Regions from separate parts of the Anaerostipes stercorihominis genome, predicted to be linked through region 1. Evidence: predicted binding sites of a transcription regulator. Region 1 holds the regulator's gene; the other holds the start of a gene.
The links. Region 1 encodes Rex, which represses fermentation and respiration genes when NADH is low (regulators of the CRP and FNR family bind a similar motif). Its sites were predicted from a motif close to ATTGTTAANTANTTAACAAT; they were not measured.
Positions count from the first base shown of each region.

Region 2: the regulator Rex is predicted to act here: its motif matches at 2,737-2,756, upstream of gap (type I glyceraldehyde-3-phosphate dehydrogenase).

Region 1 is NZ_BAAJCL010000005.1:17,625-25,772, reverse strand. It holds gene AC27EF_RS06880 (S8 family peptidase) at 1-286, opposite strand, end outside; gene AC27EF_RS06875 (CidA/LrgA family protein) at 379-738, shown strand; gene AC27EF_RS06870 (LrgB family protein) at 731-1,423, shown strand; gene AC27EF_RS06865 (cytidylate kinase-like family protein) at 1,452-2,045, shown strand; gene AC27EF_RS06860 (glycosyltransferase family 2 protein) at 2,132-3,148, opposite strand; gene AC27EF_RS06855 (ABC-F family ATP-binding cassette domain-containing protein) at 3,207-5,105, opposite strand; gene AC27EF_RS06850 (redox-sensing transcriptional repressor Rex) at 5,326-5,976, shown strand; gene acpS (holo-ACP synthase) at 5,980-6,342, shown strand; gene AC27EF_RS06840 (NAD(P)H-hydrate dehydratase) at 6,339-7,832, shown strand; gene alr (alanine racemase) at 7,798-8,148, shown strand, end outside.
Region 2 is NZ_BAAJCL010000023.1:9,855-18,002, reverse strand. It holds gene AC27EF_RS13330 (histidinol-phosphatase HisJ family protein) at 1-720, opposite strand, end outside; gene AC27EF_RS13325 (Na/Pi cotransporter family protein) at 886-2,565, shown strand; gene gap (type I glyceraldehyde-3-phosphate dehydrogenase) at 2,805-3,818, shown strand; gene AC27EF_RS13315 (phosphoglycerate kinase) at 4,005-5,210, shown strand; gene tpiA (triose-phosphate isomerase) at 5,280-6,026, shown strand; gene AC27EF_RS13305 (hypothetical protein) at 6,103-6,321, opposite strand; gene AC27EF_RS13300 (alpha/beta hydrolase) at 6,322-6,708, opposite strand; gene AC27EF_RS13295 (diguanylate cyclase domain-containing protein) at 6,930-8,148, shown strand, end outside.

The sequences.
Region 1 (8,148 bases):
TGATGGTAACAATGTGAGACTTTGGAGCGATGCCAAGATAATCAGATTCGTACAAGGCGGAAGATGCTGCGATTCCGGTAATATGCGTTCCATGTCCGTTATCATCGTATGGGCGGGAACGCCCTCTGACAAGATCAACAAAGGCGGCAATGCGCTGATCCAATGGTGAAAAATCTTTATGCCCGGCAAGTCCGGTATCCAAATAGGCAATACCGATGCCTTCTCCGAGAAATCCATGCTGATGGGCAAGATCTGCATGGATTTGTTTTGAAACAGATGAATACATGGTGTTCTCCTAATATTTCTTATGATAGAATACGTGAAAATGAAAAAAATGAGACAAAAATAGAACTACGAGAGAAGAGACTGGAGGAGTTTATGAAATTTTTGAGACAATTTATGTTAATTATTTTAATATCTTTTTTGGGTGAGAGTTTAAAAGTATTTCTGCCATTTCCGATTCCCGCCAGTGTATATGGATTGATCCTTATGCTGGTCTGCCTCGGCACCGGAGTGGTTGCACTGAATCAGGTAAAAGACGCGGCGTTTTTTTTGATTGAGATTATGCCGGTAATGTTTATACCTGCTGCGGTGGGATTGATGGATTCATGGGATGCGCTGAAAGCAGTGCTTCTTCCCGTATCAGTCGTCACCGTTGTCATTACCATTGTTGTAATGGCAGTTGCCGGACGGGTATCGCAGACAGTCGTTGCAAAAAGGGGGACGAAAAATGAATGAATTGTTTCGGACTTCCCTGTTTTTGGGAGCTGCTCTTAGTCTGATTGCTTACGAGATCGGACTTGTTCTGAAACGTAAGTTTGCTGTGGCGATTTTAAATCCGCTATTGATCGCAGTTGTGATTGTAATTGTTTTATTAAAGGCGCTGCATGTGGAATATACCGTATATAATGAAAGTGCCAAATACGTATCATATCTTTTAACACCGGCAACGGTTTGTCTGGCAGTGCCGCTTTATGAGCAATTAAATCTTCTTAGAAAAAATTTATTGGCGGTGATATGTGGGATTTTTGCCGGAACACTTTCCAGTCTGGGTGGAATTTTTGTACTTTCAAAATTATTTTCTTTCAATCACCAGCTCTATGTTACACTGCTTCCCAAATCAATTACCACGGCAATTGGAATTGGGATTTCGCAGGAGTTTGACGGAATTGTAACAATTACAGTTGCTGTGATTATTCTTACAGGAATTCTGGGAAATGTGATTGCAGATGGCGTATTTCGTATATTCCGAATTCATAATCCGCTGGCAAAGGGGTTGGCGCTGGGAACGGCTTCTCATGCCATTGGAACAGCAAAGGCGATGGAAATGGGGCCGGTAGAAGGAGCGATGAGCAGTCTTGCGGTTGCGGTATCAGGAGTTTTGACCGTTGTTATGGTATCATTTTTTGCACCTTTGATTTAGAGAGTGAGAATAAGGAAGGGAGAATTGTATGGAGGAAGCGAAAGAATTAATCATTACCATTGGAAGAGAGCATGGGACCATGGGAAAAAGGATTGCAGATGCGTTAAAAGAAAAGCTTTGTCTGCCGATCTATGATAAGGAAAGTCTGTTGGATGCAGTCAAAGGAACCAGAGACTATGATGAGCTAAACGCTTTTTACCATGACCGACAAATCAATAGTCTGTTATATGCCATCGCCATGAGAGAAAATCTTACGCACATCAACCAAGTACCGTTTGAAATTATAAAAAGAGTGATTGAGGACAGAGGTGGAATTGTTATGGACAGCTGTGGGAATTATCTGTTTTGCGGCAGACCGAATACTGTCAGGATTTTTCTTCATGGAAGCAAAGAAATCCGTAGAAAAAATCTTATGGGAGCGATGGGATTATCTAAAAAGCAGGCAGAAAAAGAAATGGAAGATGAGGATGCCAAGAGGTTTGAATTTCACAAATATTACACCAATGAAATTTGGGGAATGTCCAATGGCTATGAATTGTGCCTGGATCAGGGAATTCTTGGAACCGAGGGGTGTTTGAAAGTCATTATGGAATATTTGAAAATCCGAGGGCTTATCTCTTAAAAAACATGATTTTTTGAATAAATAAAAAACATCTCGTTTGACAACAGCTGCAGTGAGCATGGTTTTTCAATGAGATGTTTTTTCATTTAATTGAATCCGATAAATTTTCGAGCAGCTTTGTACATTCCGATGGTTGCTTTTCTTCCGCCGTATCCCGGAAGATTTACGGCATATCCGGTAATACTGTGTCGGATTTTTCGATAGAGACGTTTATTTTTCTTATAGAGATATCTCCAGAGCTCTTTCTTCATCTTTAAATGCTCTTTTGTTCCGGATTTCACGGCGATCACAGAAGAAATACACATAATAATGGAGAGATAGTGTCTCATATAACGGGCAAGAGGTTTGCTGACAATGTCAAATTCTGAAAGATAATCAATCATAAGATAGGTTACCTTAAATTGCTGGTCGATTCGTTTGATCATATTGGCTTCATTAACAGACTGGTCATCTCGTCCGATAAAATATCGATAAAAATTAACGTCCAAATAATACATGGTTTTGACATATGGAAGAGGTTTGAATACATAAATATTATCTACGTAAAATGTATGTTCCGGCAATTCTAACTGACATTCATGGAGCAGAGCGGTGCGGTAGATCACAGAGTGCATTAAAATATATTGACTGACTGGAAAACGTCCGACTTCATCCCAGCAAAAGACTCTTTCTTTTGGAATGGCATGACGGTAATGGATAACCGTTTTTCTTTTAACGCCCTGCTTTTCATACACATAGTTAGACAGAAGCATGTCCAGAACTGTCCCCTGGCTGTAAAAGTTGGATAAGGTGTCCAGAATTTCACCATAAGCATATTCATTGACCCAATCGTCGCTGTCTACGACTTTTAAATAAATGCCCTTGGCATTGGCAATTCCGGTGTTGACAGCGCCGCCGTGTCCTTTGTTTTCCTGATGAATGGCACGACATATATTCGGATATTTCTTTTCGTATTCTTCCGCAATGTCAGCAGTATGGTCTGAGGAACCGTCGTTGATAATTAAAATTTCAACCTGATCTCCTCCGATCAATAAGGTATCAATACAATGACGCATATATTCCTGAGAGTTGTAACAAGGTACAACAAAGGATATTAATTTCATATAAACCTCCTAATTTGTTTTCATCCTATAGTTACTATTATAATCTCTTTGATAGAAATTAGCAAAGAGTTTCCCATTCTTCATAGAGTTTTTCCAAAGAATCGGTAATCAATGCGTGCTGGTTTCCCAGCTCTATGAGTTTTTTAGAGTTTGTGGAGTTTTCTGGCAAAGACATTTGCAGATTTAAATGTTCCTGTGTTTCTTCCAGCTTGGAAATTTCTTCCTCCACTTTTTTTAAGCGATTCTCTTTTTTTCGCTGTTTGGCCTGTTCTTCTTTTTGCTGCTGCCAGCTGACTTTTGATGCAGTAACTGTTTCCGGTTTTGGAGCTTCTTCCTGTTTTGTGTTGTTCTCTTTTTCCTTTTGGAGGAGATAATCCTGATAGTTGCCTGGATAAGAATTCAATCCGTGATCGGAAATTTCCAAAACTCTGGTTGCGGTTTTGTTTATAAAGTAACGGTCATGCGATACATACAAGATTGTACCGGTATAGGCATTCATTGCAGTTTCCAAAATTTCTTTGGAATGAATATCTAAATGATTGGTAGGTTCGTCAAGAATCAAAAAATTTGCATGGGAGAGCATCAATTTTGCAAGGGATACACGACCTTTTTCTCCGCCGCTTAAAGAAGAAATCGGACGAAACACATCTTCTCCGTAAAATAGAAACGCTGCCAGGGTATTTCTGATTTTTGTATTGGTCAGATCAGGATAAGAATCAGAAATTTCGTCAAAAATAGTTTTGGATGAATCTAAATTATCCTGAGCCTGATCGTAATATCCGATGGTGACACCGGCGCCGAGTTGGATGATCCCCTCATTTTTTCTGACCTTTTTACAGATGATTTTTAACAGGGTAGTTTTTCCGGTTCCGTTTGGACCAATCAGTGCAACCCGTTCTCCCCGAAAAATGTCAGCGCTGATTTTTTGAAATAAAGATTTTGAATTAAAAGATTTAGCGACATCTTTTAAACTTAAGACATCGTTTCCGCTGATCGTTTCCGGCTCAATGGAAAGGCGCATGTCAGCGTTATAGTCCATAGGTTTTTCCAGAACTTCGATTTTTTCTAAAGCTTTTTCTCTGCTCTCAGCTCTGCGGATGGATTTCTCCCGATTGAATCGCTTTAATTTCTGGATGACTTCTTGCTGATGTTTTATTTCCTGCTGCTGGTTTTTATATTCTTTCAGCCGAATTGCTTTGATTTGATTTCGTTTTTCAATAAATGCTGTATAGTTTCCATCAAAAAGCATGGATTTACCAAACTCAATTTCCATAACCTTATTGACAATTTTGTCTAGAAAATAGCGGTCATGAGAAACGATGATGACGGCGCCTTTATAATGAGAAAGATAAGTTTCCAGCCATCGAATGGATGCGACATCCAAATGGTTTGTCGGTTCATCCAACAAAAGTACATCTGGATTTTTCAGAAGCAGTTTTCCCAGTGCAACACGCGTTCTTTGTCCGCCGGAAAGGGTGTTGATCTGTTTGTTAAAATCTTCTTCTGAGAATCCAAGACCTTTTAATATTCCGGTGATCTCACTTTTATAGGCAAAGCCATTCATCTGTTCAAATTGGTGGGTAGCCTGCGTGTATTGATTCATTTTTTGTTCCAGGGCATCTCCTGTTAAATCTTTCATCTCCTGCTCATATCTGCGCATTTTTTCATCCAACAAAATAACATCCTTTTTAACAGAAAGCAATTCGTCAAAAATGGTATGATGGAATTGATGTTCCTGATGTTGGGCAAGATAACCGATGGAAGTATCTTTTTTTATAGAAATATTGCCTTCGTCTGCCCCAAGTTCTCCAATTAAAATTTTTAAGAGTGTAGATTTTCCGGCACCGTTATATCCGATAATTGCCAGGCGGTCATTTTCATTTAAATGAAAAGATACATTTTTGAGAACTGGCTTTTCGACAAATGTTTTGCAGAGATTCTGGCATGATAAAATCATAGAAAACTCCTTTCAAAAATAAGATATTACAACGATTTGTTGTAATTGACACTATTTTTCAGAATATCATATTTTTCTCTAAAATAAAAGGCATTTCCTCCGAAAGACTGAAAATCTGTAGAAGTGTTCAAGAAATTTTGGATAGATTCATGGCAGAAAGATTGACAGATATTAGACAATCTTATATAATAGAAACAGAATAAATGTTTGGAGGAATCAGATGGGAAACGCAGATAAGAATATTTCATCCGCAGTTATAAAGCGCCTGCCACGGTATTTTCGCTATCTTGGCGCGTTGAAGGCAAAAAATATCACTAGAATTTCCTCAAAAGAGTTAAGTGAGCAGATGATGGTAACTGCGTCCCAGATTCGTCAGGATTTGAATAATTTTGGAGGATTTGGGCAGCAGGGCTACGGATATAATGTTGACAATTTGTATACAGAGATCGGAAAGATTCTGGGGCTTGATCAGCGCAATGATATGATTATTGTCGGAGCAGGAAATCTTGGGCAGGCTCTTGCCAACTATCAGTCTTTTAATGAAGATTACGGATATAAGGTGATGGCATTGTTTGATGTGAATCCAAAATTGATTGGAATTTCCGTTCGGGGAGTTAAAGTTCTTGATACGGACGAATTGGAGAATTTTATTAAGACCCATGATATTAAAATTGCAGCGCTCACCATTCCGAAGGATCAGGCGCCGGGAATTGCCCGGAAGATGGCGGAATGGGGAATCAAAGGATTTTGGAATTTCGCCCCAATTGATTTGCATCTTCCGGAAAATGTTACGGTGGAGAATGTACATTTGGCAGAAAGCCTGATGACGCTGACTTACAATATTCACAATCGGGAAGAGAGTGAGATGTAAACGATGATCATCGGAATTGGAACGGATCTTGTGGAAATTGAGCGAATCAGAGCAATGCTTTCAAGACAAAGTGGTCTCAAAAGAATTTTTACAACCAAAGAATTAGTTTGTGCAAAGAATAATGCTGCGACTTTAGCCGGCAATTTTGCTGTAAAAGAAGCCGTTTCCAAAGTATTTGGAACCGGCTTTTTCGGTGTAGAACCGTTTGAGATTGAAGTTTTAAGAGACAAGAAAGGCGCGCCGTTTGTGTGCCTTTGTGGACGTGCAAAAGAAATGGCACAAAAACTTGGAATTGAACAAATCCATGTTTCCATTACCAATACGGAAGCATTGGTACAGGCCTTTGTAATAGGAGAACGACAATGAAATATGTATTGAAAAGTCAGGAAATGCAGGATATTGATCGGGAAACCATTCATAAAATTAAAATTCCCGGACTGGTTTTGATGGAGAGGGCCTCCCAAGCTGTAGCTGAGTGTGCAATGTCCTGCGTAAATGGAGATGCCAGAATTTTGGTGATTGCGGGAATTGGAAATAATGGCGGCGATGCATTGGCCACAGCCAGAATTCTTTTGGAACAACAATATTCAGTGGATGTTATGATTGTTGGGAATTTGGAAAAAGCATCGGAGGATCTGAAATTACAGTTGAAAATTTTAGAGAATCTCGGATATCAATTTTTGCGGCAGGCAGAGATTGCTTCTTACGATCTGTTGATTGAAGGAATTTTCGGAGTGGGACTGACAAGAGAAATCAAAGGGGAATATGAAGAGATCATTGAGCAGATCAATGTTTCAGGGAAGAGGGTTCTCTCGATTGATATTCCTTCCGGGATTCATGGGGATACCGGAAAAATTATGGGATGTGCCGTTCGTGCGGATGCTACCGTGACGTTCGGCGGATTCAAGAGAGGTCATTTGCTGTATCCGGGGAGAGATTATTGTGGAGATACAAGATTGGCATCCATCGGTTTTCATGACCAAACGATACAAAAATATGCCACGGCATTTACGCTTGAAAATCCTCGGAATCTCATGCCCAAAAGAGAAAATTATTCCAACAAGGGAACTTACGGAAAGGTACTGGTCATTGCGGGCAATGAAACAATGTCAGGCGCCGCCTGCTTTGCAGCGGAGGCAGTACTTAGAATGGGCGCAGGGCTGGTGAAGGTCTTGTCTCACAGAGAAAACCGCAGAGTACTTCAGACGAGATTGCCGGAATGTCTGTTTGGAGAATATAAAGAAATCAAAGAAGCTTTATCCTGGTGTGATTGTGTTTTGTTTGGACCGGGAATCGGTATTTCGGATGATGCAAAAGAGATGCTTCAATTTCTTTTGGAATACGGGAAAGTACCGCTTGTAATTGATGCCGACGGATTGAATCTGATCAGCCGTTACCGAATGAATCTATCATATGCTCATGGATTGGTGCTGACCCCGCATGTTTTGGAGGCTGCCAGACTTCTCGGAGTAACAAGAGAAGAAATTCAGGAAGATTTTTGCCGGATGGCAGAGCGCATTTCGGAAATTTTTCATGCTACAGCTGTTTTAAAAGACGCCGCAACGGTTGTTGCAGAAGAAGAAAAACGGTTGTATATGAATCAAAGCGGCAATCACGGAATGGCAACCGGAGGCAGCGGAGATGTTTTGGCAGGAATGATTACAGGACTGCTTGGTTCTGGAATGACACCAAATCAGGCAGCTGTGAGAGGCGTATATCTTCATGGTTTGGCGGGAGATGCTGCCAGGGAAGAAAAAGGAGCCTACAGCATGATTGCGTCAGATATTTTAGATCACATAAAGGATGTTACAGGAGGAAGACATGAATCAGTATTATCGAGTGCATGCAGTGATTGACTTGGATGCAATTTGTCATAATATGAGAGAAGTGAAACGAATTGTGGGACCGGAAGTAAAGGTTATGCCGGTGATTAAGGCGGACGGATATGGGCATGGAGCAGTTCCTGTGGCAAGAGCGCTGAATAAGATTGGAGCGGACGCTTTTGCGGTTGCCATTATGGAAGAGGGAATTACACTGCGCAATCATGGCATTCGACAGCCCATTTTGATTTTGGGATACACTTCGGAATATCAGTACAGCTCTATGATTCAATATGATATTGAGCCTACGGTTTTTTGTTTTGAAATGGCAGAGTCCTTGTCAAAGATTGCA
Region 2 (8,148 bases), on a different contig from region 1:
ATCATATGCCATATGCTGCGGACAATGTCCATCGGAGCCAATGGTAAGAATTTCACCTCCAAGCTCCAGATAACGCTGCAAAATCTCATGATGCGGATTGGGATCAGACATACCGTATTTTAATCCCGCAGTATTTACTTCAATTCCTTTTCCATTTTCAATGATTGTTTGTAAAATTTCATCCAGAAGGTCTCCGTAATCTTTATAGGAAAATTGGAAATTCTTATCTTTTATATATCTTGCTGCATAATCTAAGTGTCCATAAACACAATAATCATAGAAGGAAGAGACATTGGTAAGAATATGTTCAAAATATTTTTGAAGTCCTTGCTTGAGAGGGTAAGTCTCAAAATAACAGGGTTCATAGGGGTCCATAGCATCTATAATGTGAGTAGAACCAATAATAAAGTCAAAATTTTCTCTGTGTGCAAATTCTCGGCATTCATTTAACGTCTGCGGCATGAGTCCTAGTTCAATGCCGAAGCATAACTCAATTTGCTGTTTATATGTTTCCTTCATTTGAAGAAAACATTCCTTGTAGGATGGAAGATCCAGCAGAAAATCCAGATGATCTGGATTTTCCGGATATCCAATATCGTGATGTTCTGTAAAACAGATGGTTTTCATTCCTCTCCGGATTGCTTCATGAATCATAGATTCCATGGAAGCTTGAGAATCTGAAGAAAAACTGCTGTGTAAATGGTAATCTGCTTGTAGCATAAATAAACTCCTTTTCTTTTGGATGGTTTACAACAGGATCGTGAAAAACTCTTCTCCTCTATATTATGATACAAATGTAAACAAAAAGGAATATCTTTGTAAAAAGTTCTTTTCATCTTACGGAGGGTTTGTTAAAATTGATTTATAAACACAGGAGGATTAAGAATGAATACGTTAACACATGTGGGAAATTTATTTGCGTTCATAGGCGGATTGGGAATGTTCCTTTATGGAATGGAGATTATGGCATCCGGACTTCAGAAGGCAGCGGGAAATAAAATGAGAGATTTGTTGGGGTATCTGACAAACAATCGAATTTTGGGTGTTTTGATTGGCGCCTTGGTGACGGCAATCATTCAAAGTTCATCTGCAACAACGGTTATGATTGTTGGTTTTGTAAATGCCGGAATTATGAATTTGACTCAGGCAGCCGGTGTGATTATGGGTGCAAATGTAGGAACAACCATTACCTCATGGCTGGTGTCGGCAAATGAGTGGGCAGGAGCCTTGAAGCCGGACTTTTTTGCGCCGTTTATTTTGGGAATCGGAGCTTTTATTTTAACGTTTTCCAATCGGCAGAGACTGACTCAGAAAGCAGAAATTGCAGTGGGCTTCGGAATTTTATTTATTGGGCTTTCTGCAATGTCAGGATCTATTGAGGTATATCAGGACAGTCCGATTTTTTATAAGGCATTTCAGGTTCTGGGAAATAATCCGTTTTTGGGAATCTTGGTTGGAGCTGTTGTGACGGCGATCATTCAGAGTTCCTCTGCTTCCGTGGGGATTTTACAGACGTTGGCAATGCGGGGAATTGTGAATTGGAGATCTGCAATTTTTATTACTTTGGGACAGAATATCGGAACATGCGTTACAGCAATTTTATCAAGCGCCGGGGCAAACAAAACTGCAAAGAGAGCGGCGGTGATTCATTTGAGTTTTAATGTGATCGGAGCTGCTGTTTATGGTGTGATTATGACAATTTTCTTTGGAATTTTTAACGATTTGGCGATGCAGCACATTACAAGTACGCAAATTTCTATCTTCCATTCGATTTTTAATATTTCGGTCACCATTCTTTTGTTCCCGTTTGCAAATGCACTGGTCAAGCTCTCGGGGCTGATTATCCGGGAGGAGCCGGCAGAAGATGAGGACGAGGAAGAACCAGAAGAAAAAGTATTGAGACATTTAGACCCACGTATTCTTGAAACACCGGCGTTTGCTGTGGAGAATGCGGTGAAAGAAGTCGTAAGAATGGGAGAAATTGTGTTAAAGAATCTGGGAAGGATTGCAAAAGAATCCGTCAGTGAGCATCCAAGGCAAAAAAAGATTGAAAAAGTGCATCAGGACGAGCAGGTTATCAATCATTTAGAGCCGATGATTACAGAATATCTGATTAAAATCAGCCATCTGGCTTTGACAGAAAAAGAAATCAAAGTCGTAAATAATCTTTTTGATTCAATTACGGATATAGAACGCGCCGGAGATCATGTTGAAAATATTGCGGGATATCTTCAACATCTGAAGGATCTGGATGCAAAGATTACAGAAGGAGCTGTCAAGGAACTGGAAGATATGAATCAGAATGTAAGGGGAGCTTTGGAGGCTGCGATCCAGGCCATCGGATATGATGATACAGAAAAGGCAAATCAGGCCATTGCATATGCAAGAGAAGTTTTAAAAATGAAAAAGCAAATTCGCAAAAAGCATATTCAGAGGATGAAGCAGGGAAATTGCGCGCCGGAAGCCGGTGTTTATTTTCTCGATATTGTTTCCAGTATGGAAAGAATCTCCGGATATGCGGATTCCATCGCCAGGTATATTTTAGATCAAAATGAGGAAAACTAAAAAAACATTGACACAGGGAATTTGCAAAATATGGAAATTGTTTTATTCAATGTGTTGAAGAATCAGAAGAATTTTTGGTGAAATTGTACAAAAATATTTTATTGTATACATGATAAAAATACTAAAATTCTCTTGAATTTTTTAGCAGTATTGTTTAAAATAAAGAAGAAGTTTGTCAATAGATTAACAGAATTGGCAAATCCATCAAATTAATTAATCAAGACTTAGGAGGAATTGAGATGGCAGTTAAAGTAGCAATTAATGGATTTGGACGTATTGGACGTCTTGCATTCAGACAGATGTTCGGAGCAGAAGGATATGAAGTTGTAGCAATCAACGATTTAACATCTCCAAAGATGCTTGCGCACCTGTTAAAATATGATTCTTCACAGGGAACATATGCATTAGCTGACAAAGTAGAAGCAACAGATGACTCTATCATCGTTGACGGAACAGAAATCAAAATTTATGCTGAAGCTGATGCTGCAAAACTTCCTTGGGGAGAAATTGGTGTAGATGTTGTTCTTGAGTGTACAGGATTCTATACATCAAAAGAAAAAGCATCTGCTCATATTGAAGCAGGAGCTAGAAAGGTTGTTATCTCTGCGCCAGCAGGAAATGATCTTCCAACAATCGTTTACAATGTAAACCATGATGAACTGAAAGCTGAAGATACAGTAATTTCTGCAGCTTCTTGTACAACAAACTGCTTAGCACCTATGGCAAAAGCTCTTAATGATCTTGCTAAGATTAAATCTGGAATTATGTGTACAATTCATGCTTACACAGGAGATCAGATGACTCTTGACGGACCACAGAGAAAAGGAGATTTAAGAAGATCTCGTGCAGCAGCAGTGAACATTGTACCAAACTCTACAGGTGCTGCAAAAGCAATCGGGCTTGTTATTCCAGAATTAAACGGAAAATTAATCGGAGCTGCTCAGCGTGTTCCAACTCCTACAGGATCTACAACAATTTTAACAGCTGTTGTTGAAGGAAATGTAACAGTTGATGAAATTAACGCAGCAATGAAAGCAGCAGCTACAGAATCTTTTGGATATAATACAGATGAAATCGTATCCAGTGATATTGTTGGTATGAGATATGGTTCTTTATTTGATGCTACACAGACAATGGTTCTCCCATTAGAGAACGGAACAACAGAGGTTCAGGTTGTATCTTGGTATGACAATGAAAACTCTTACACAAGCCAGATGGTAAGAACAATCAAATATTTTGCTGAATTAGCTTAATTTGATATTAGAATGAGGACAAGCCTGTATTTATTACAGTGTGATAAGACTCAACTGGGGGTCCGGTCTGTTTGGACCGGCCCCCTTTTTGTGATAGCGGATGAGCCAAAGTCCGGGATTGCCCGAGATGTTGGCATCCACAACGAAAAGCTGAGAGATATAGAATCTTAGGAGGAAATACAAAACATGTTAAATAAAAAATCTGTAGATGACATTAATGTAGCCGGAAAGAAAGTCTTAGTACGCTGCGATTTCAACGTACCTTTGAAAGACGGGCAGATTACGGATGAAAATCGTCTGGTTGCAGCGCTTCCGACAATTAAGAAGTTGATTGCTGACGGTGGAAAAGTGATTCTTTGCTCACATTTAGGAAAACCAAAAGGAGAGCCGAAACCAGAATTATCTCTTGCGCCGGTTGCCTCTCGTTTAAGCGAATTATTAGAGCAGGAAGTGAAATTTGCTGCGGATGATAATGTTGTAGGGGAGAATGCAAAAGTAGCAGTTGCAGAGATGAAAGACGGAGAAGTGGTTCTTCTTCAAAATACTCGTTATAGAGCAGAAGAAACAAAGAATGGGGAGGCATTCAGCAAAGATCTTGCAAGTCTGTGTGACATCTTTGTAAATGATGCTTTCGGTACTGCTCATAGAGCGCATTGTTCTAACGTGGGTGTTACAGAATATGTTGATACCGCAGTGGTTGGATATTTGATGCAGAAAGAAATTGATTTCCTGGGAAATGCTGTAAACAATCCTGAAAGACCGATGGTCGCCATCTTAGGCGGAGCAAAGGTTGCGGATAAATTAAAAGTTATTGATAATTTATTGGAAAAATGCGATACGTTGATTATCGGCGGCGGAATGGCTTATACTTTCTTGAAAGCAAAAGGATATGAAGTCGGAACCTCTTTGGTAGATGATGAAAAGATTGATTATTGTAAAGAAATGATGGAAAAAGCAGAAAAATTAGGAAAGAATCTTTTCCTTCCGGTGGATACTACCATTGCAAAAGATTTCCCAAATCCAATTGACGCTGAAATTGAAGTATCTGTTGTACCATCCAATGAAATTCCTGCAGACATGATGGGATTAGATATCGGAACGGAAACAGCAGCAAAATTTGCAGACGCAGTAAAATCCGCAAAGACAGTTGTATGGAATGGTCCGATGGGAGTATTTGAAAATCCAATTCTGGCAAAAGGAACCATCGCGGTAGCAGAATCTTTAGCTGAGACAGAAGCGACAACAATTATTGGCGGAGGAGACTCTGCAGCGGCAGTGAATCAGCTGGGATTTGGAGATAAGATGACACATATCTCAACTGGCGGCGGAGCATCTCTTGAATTCTTAGAAGGAAAAGATCTTCCAGGTGTTGTTGCAGCCAATGACAAATAGGTATTGAGTATTTTGCAAACGAAAATGCAGAGGAAATGATATTATATTTAAGAAAGAAGGATAAGTTTTATGCGTAAAACAATCGTAGCGGGAAACTGGAAAATGAACAAAACTCCTAGCGAGGCAAAGGCATTAATTGAAGAATTAAAGCCTTTGGTGGCTAGTGAAACTTCAGATGTAGTATGTTGTGTACCGGCAATTGATATCCCGGCAGCAATTGAGGCAGCAGAGGGAAGCAACATTGCAATCGGTGCAGAAAATATGTATTTTGAAGAGAGCGGTGCTTACACTGGGGAAATTGCTCCAAATATGTTAACTGATTTGGGAGTAAAATATGTAATTCTTGGACATTCTGAGAGAAGAGAATACTTCGCAGAGACAGATGAGACTGTGAACAAAAAAGTGTTAAAAGCTTTTGAGCATGGAATTACACCAATTGTTTGCTGCGGAGAAACCTTGGCACAGAGAGAACAGGGAGTAACCATTGACTTTGTTCGTCAGCAGATTAAAATTGCATTTCAGGGAGTTACTGCGGATCAGGCAAAAACAGCAGTGATTGCGTATGAACCAATCTGGGCAATTGGGACAGGTAAAGTTGCAACAACAGAACAGGCTCAGGAAGTTTGTGCAGCAATTCGTGCATGCATTGCAGAAGTATATGATGATGCAACAGCAGAAGCAATTCGCATCCAGTATGGCGGATCTGTATCAGCAGACAGCGCACCGGAATTATTTGCTCAGCCGGATATTGATGGTGGATTAGTTGGCGGCGCTTCATTAAAACCGGATTTTGGGAAAATTGTAAATTATAAATAATTTGATTTGAATGTAATCAGTCCCGCAAGTGTATGGAATGTATACCTGCGGGACTGATTTTTGTCTGCAGTGCAGACTAAGAGACAAGAAGAGCATTTATAAATTCAAGGATGCTTGCTTCTACTTCATTTTTAATGTGGGCATCGTTATGAATTTCATGACGAGAGCCGGAATAAACCTTTGTTGTTGGTTTGGTAAAGGCATCAAAAGGATCCTGGGCATGGTCGATCTGAACATAAGGGTCCGCACAAATCCATTCATTTCCGATTTGTACGTTTTTGCAGCGTTCACACATCTATCCAATCAAGTCAGCGGTGAATTGCGGATCAGAATCTTTCTCTTTTCCTTCTCTAACAACATTGTCAAGAGTGGATTCCATCTCTTTTACTCCGCGAAAGATTCCGGCGGTGCCGCAAATGGTAATTCCGGTCAGATCATCTCCGTATTTTGCTGCATAATCTTGGGTGATAAAAGATCCTATACTGTGACCAAATAAGAAATAAGGAAGATCTGGATATTTTTCACATACAAGGTTATGGAAGGTATGTACATCCTCCGTCATTGTATGACAGCCGGCATCACTCCAGTCTCCCCAGATATCATTCATCATGGCAGTTTTGCCATGTCCAACAGGATCATTGGCTGCCACAATATATTCGGCATCCAGAAAACTTACAATCATATGAAAATAAATAGATAAAAGAATCCGACTATATTATAGATTATATAAAATGTTGTTTCCGGTTTATCATGGATCAAAGGTGAATTCTATAGAAAAGGGCTGCTGGAAAGAGAATTTTCAGATGATGAAAAATGGAAAATGTAGTATAATGAAAGAAAAATTAAGGAGGAATGTCTGACCGGTAGAAGTCAGCACAGATAAATATGGGATATTTGATCGATATGCAGAAGAAACAATTCAATGATTATTATAAAATGCTGATATTTTTAAATGAATCAACAAATGACCATTTGTTTTTGTGGGATATAAAGAAAAATATCTTCTTTTTTGCTAAGGAACTTTCAAATAGCCGAATGGTAAAACAGGAAACTGTGGCTGGGTATTCCTTTGATGTATTTTTAAATGGGATTTATCAAAAAGATCGTGATTATGTTCGACATGTGTTGGAAAATGTTCGGAGTGGGAAAAAAGGTGAAATTGATTTCAATACAAGACTTTACGATGATTTTCATGGGAAATTATGGATGAATTGCAGAGGAAGAGTCATTTTAGATGAATTACATACCTCTGAGATTTTAATTGGCCGTCTGTCGGAAAGTGTATTGGCAGGTAAAATGGATCTTTTGACCGGGTTAATGAATTATAATAAAATGATGGAGGATTTAGCTCGAAAAAAAGGAAAGAAAAAATATGGTCATTTGCTGATCCTCGGTATTGATGATTTTAAAACTTTAAATCAAAGATTTGGCAGAGCTTACGGAAATACAGTTTTAAAAAAGTTTGCAGAGGTCTTAGAAAACATAGGAAAGGATCATGTTTTAATATATCGCCTGGATGGAGATCATTTTGCTGTAGATTTAGAAGGATACGACAAAAAGCGAACGGAAATGTATTATCAAAAAGTCTGTGAAAATGTCCGGGATTTTTGTACGGTTTCTTCCGGGGCGGTTTATTATCCTGTTTCCGGAGAACAAGATGCGGATCTTTTGGTGCGGTATGCAGAAAATGCCATGGATCGTGCGAAAAAGATGGGGAAAGATCGTTTGGAATTTTTCTCTTCCGAGGATTACGAAAAATATATGTATCAGGTGGAATTGCGTGAAGAGTTGAAGGTCAGTGTGCAAAAGGATTTTCAGGGATTTGAGATTTTTTATCAGCCGCAAGTTCTGCTGGAAGGTTATAAAATACATGGGGCGGAAGCTTTGCTGCGCTATACCTCCAGACGATATGGCAGTGTTTCACCGGATGTTTTTATTCCGATTTTAGAGCAGACGGGTCTTATGATTCCTGTGGGGAATTGGGTGATGCAGCAGGCTTTTGTGCAGTGTGCCATGTGGAGAAAGCGACATCAGAATTTTCATATCAGTGTCAATGTTTCTTATCTGCAATTAAAAGATCCGGATATTACGGACTTCATTGCACAATCCTTGAGAGAAGCAG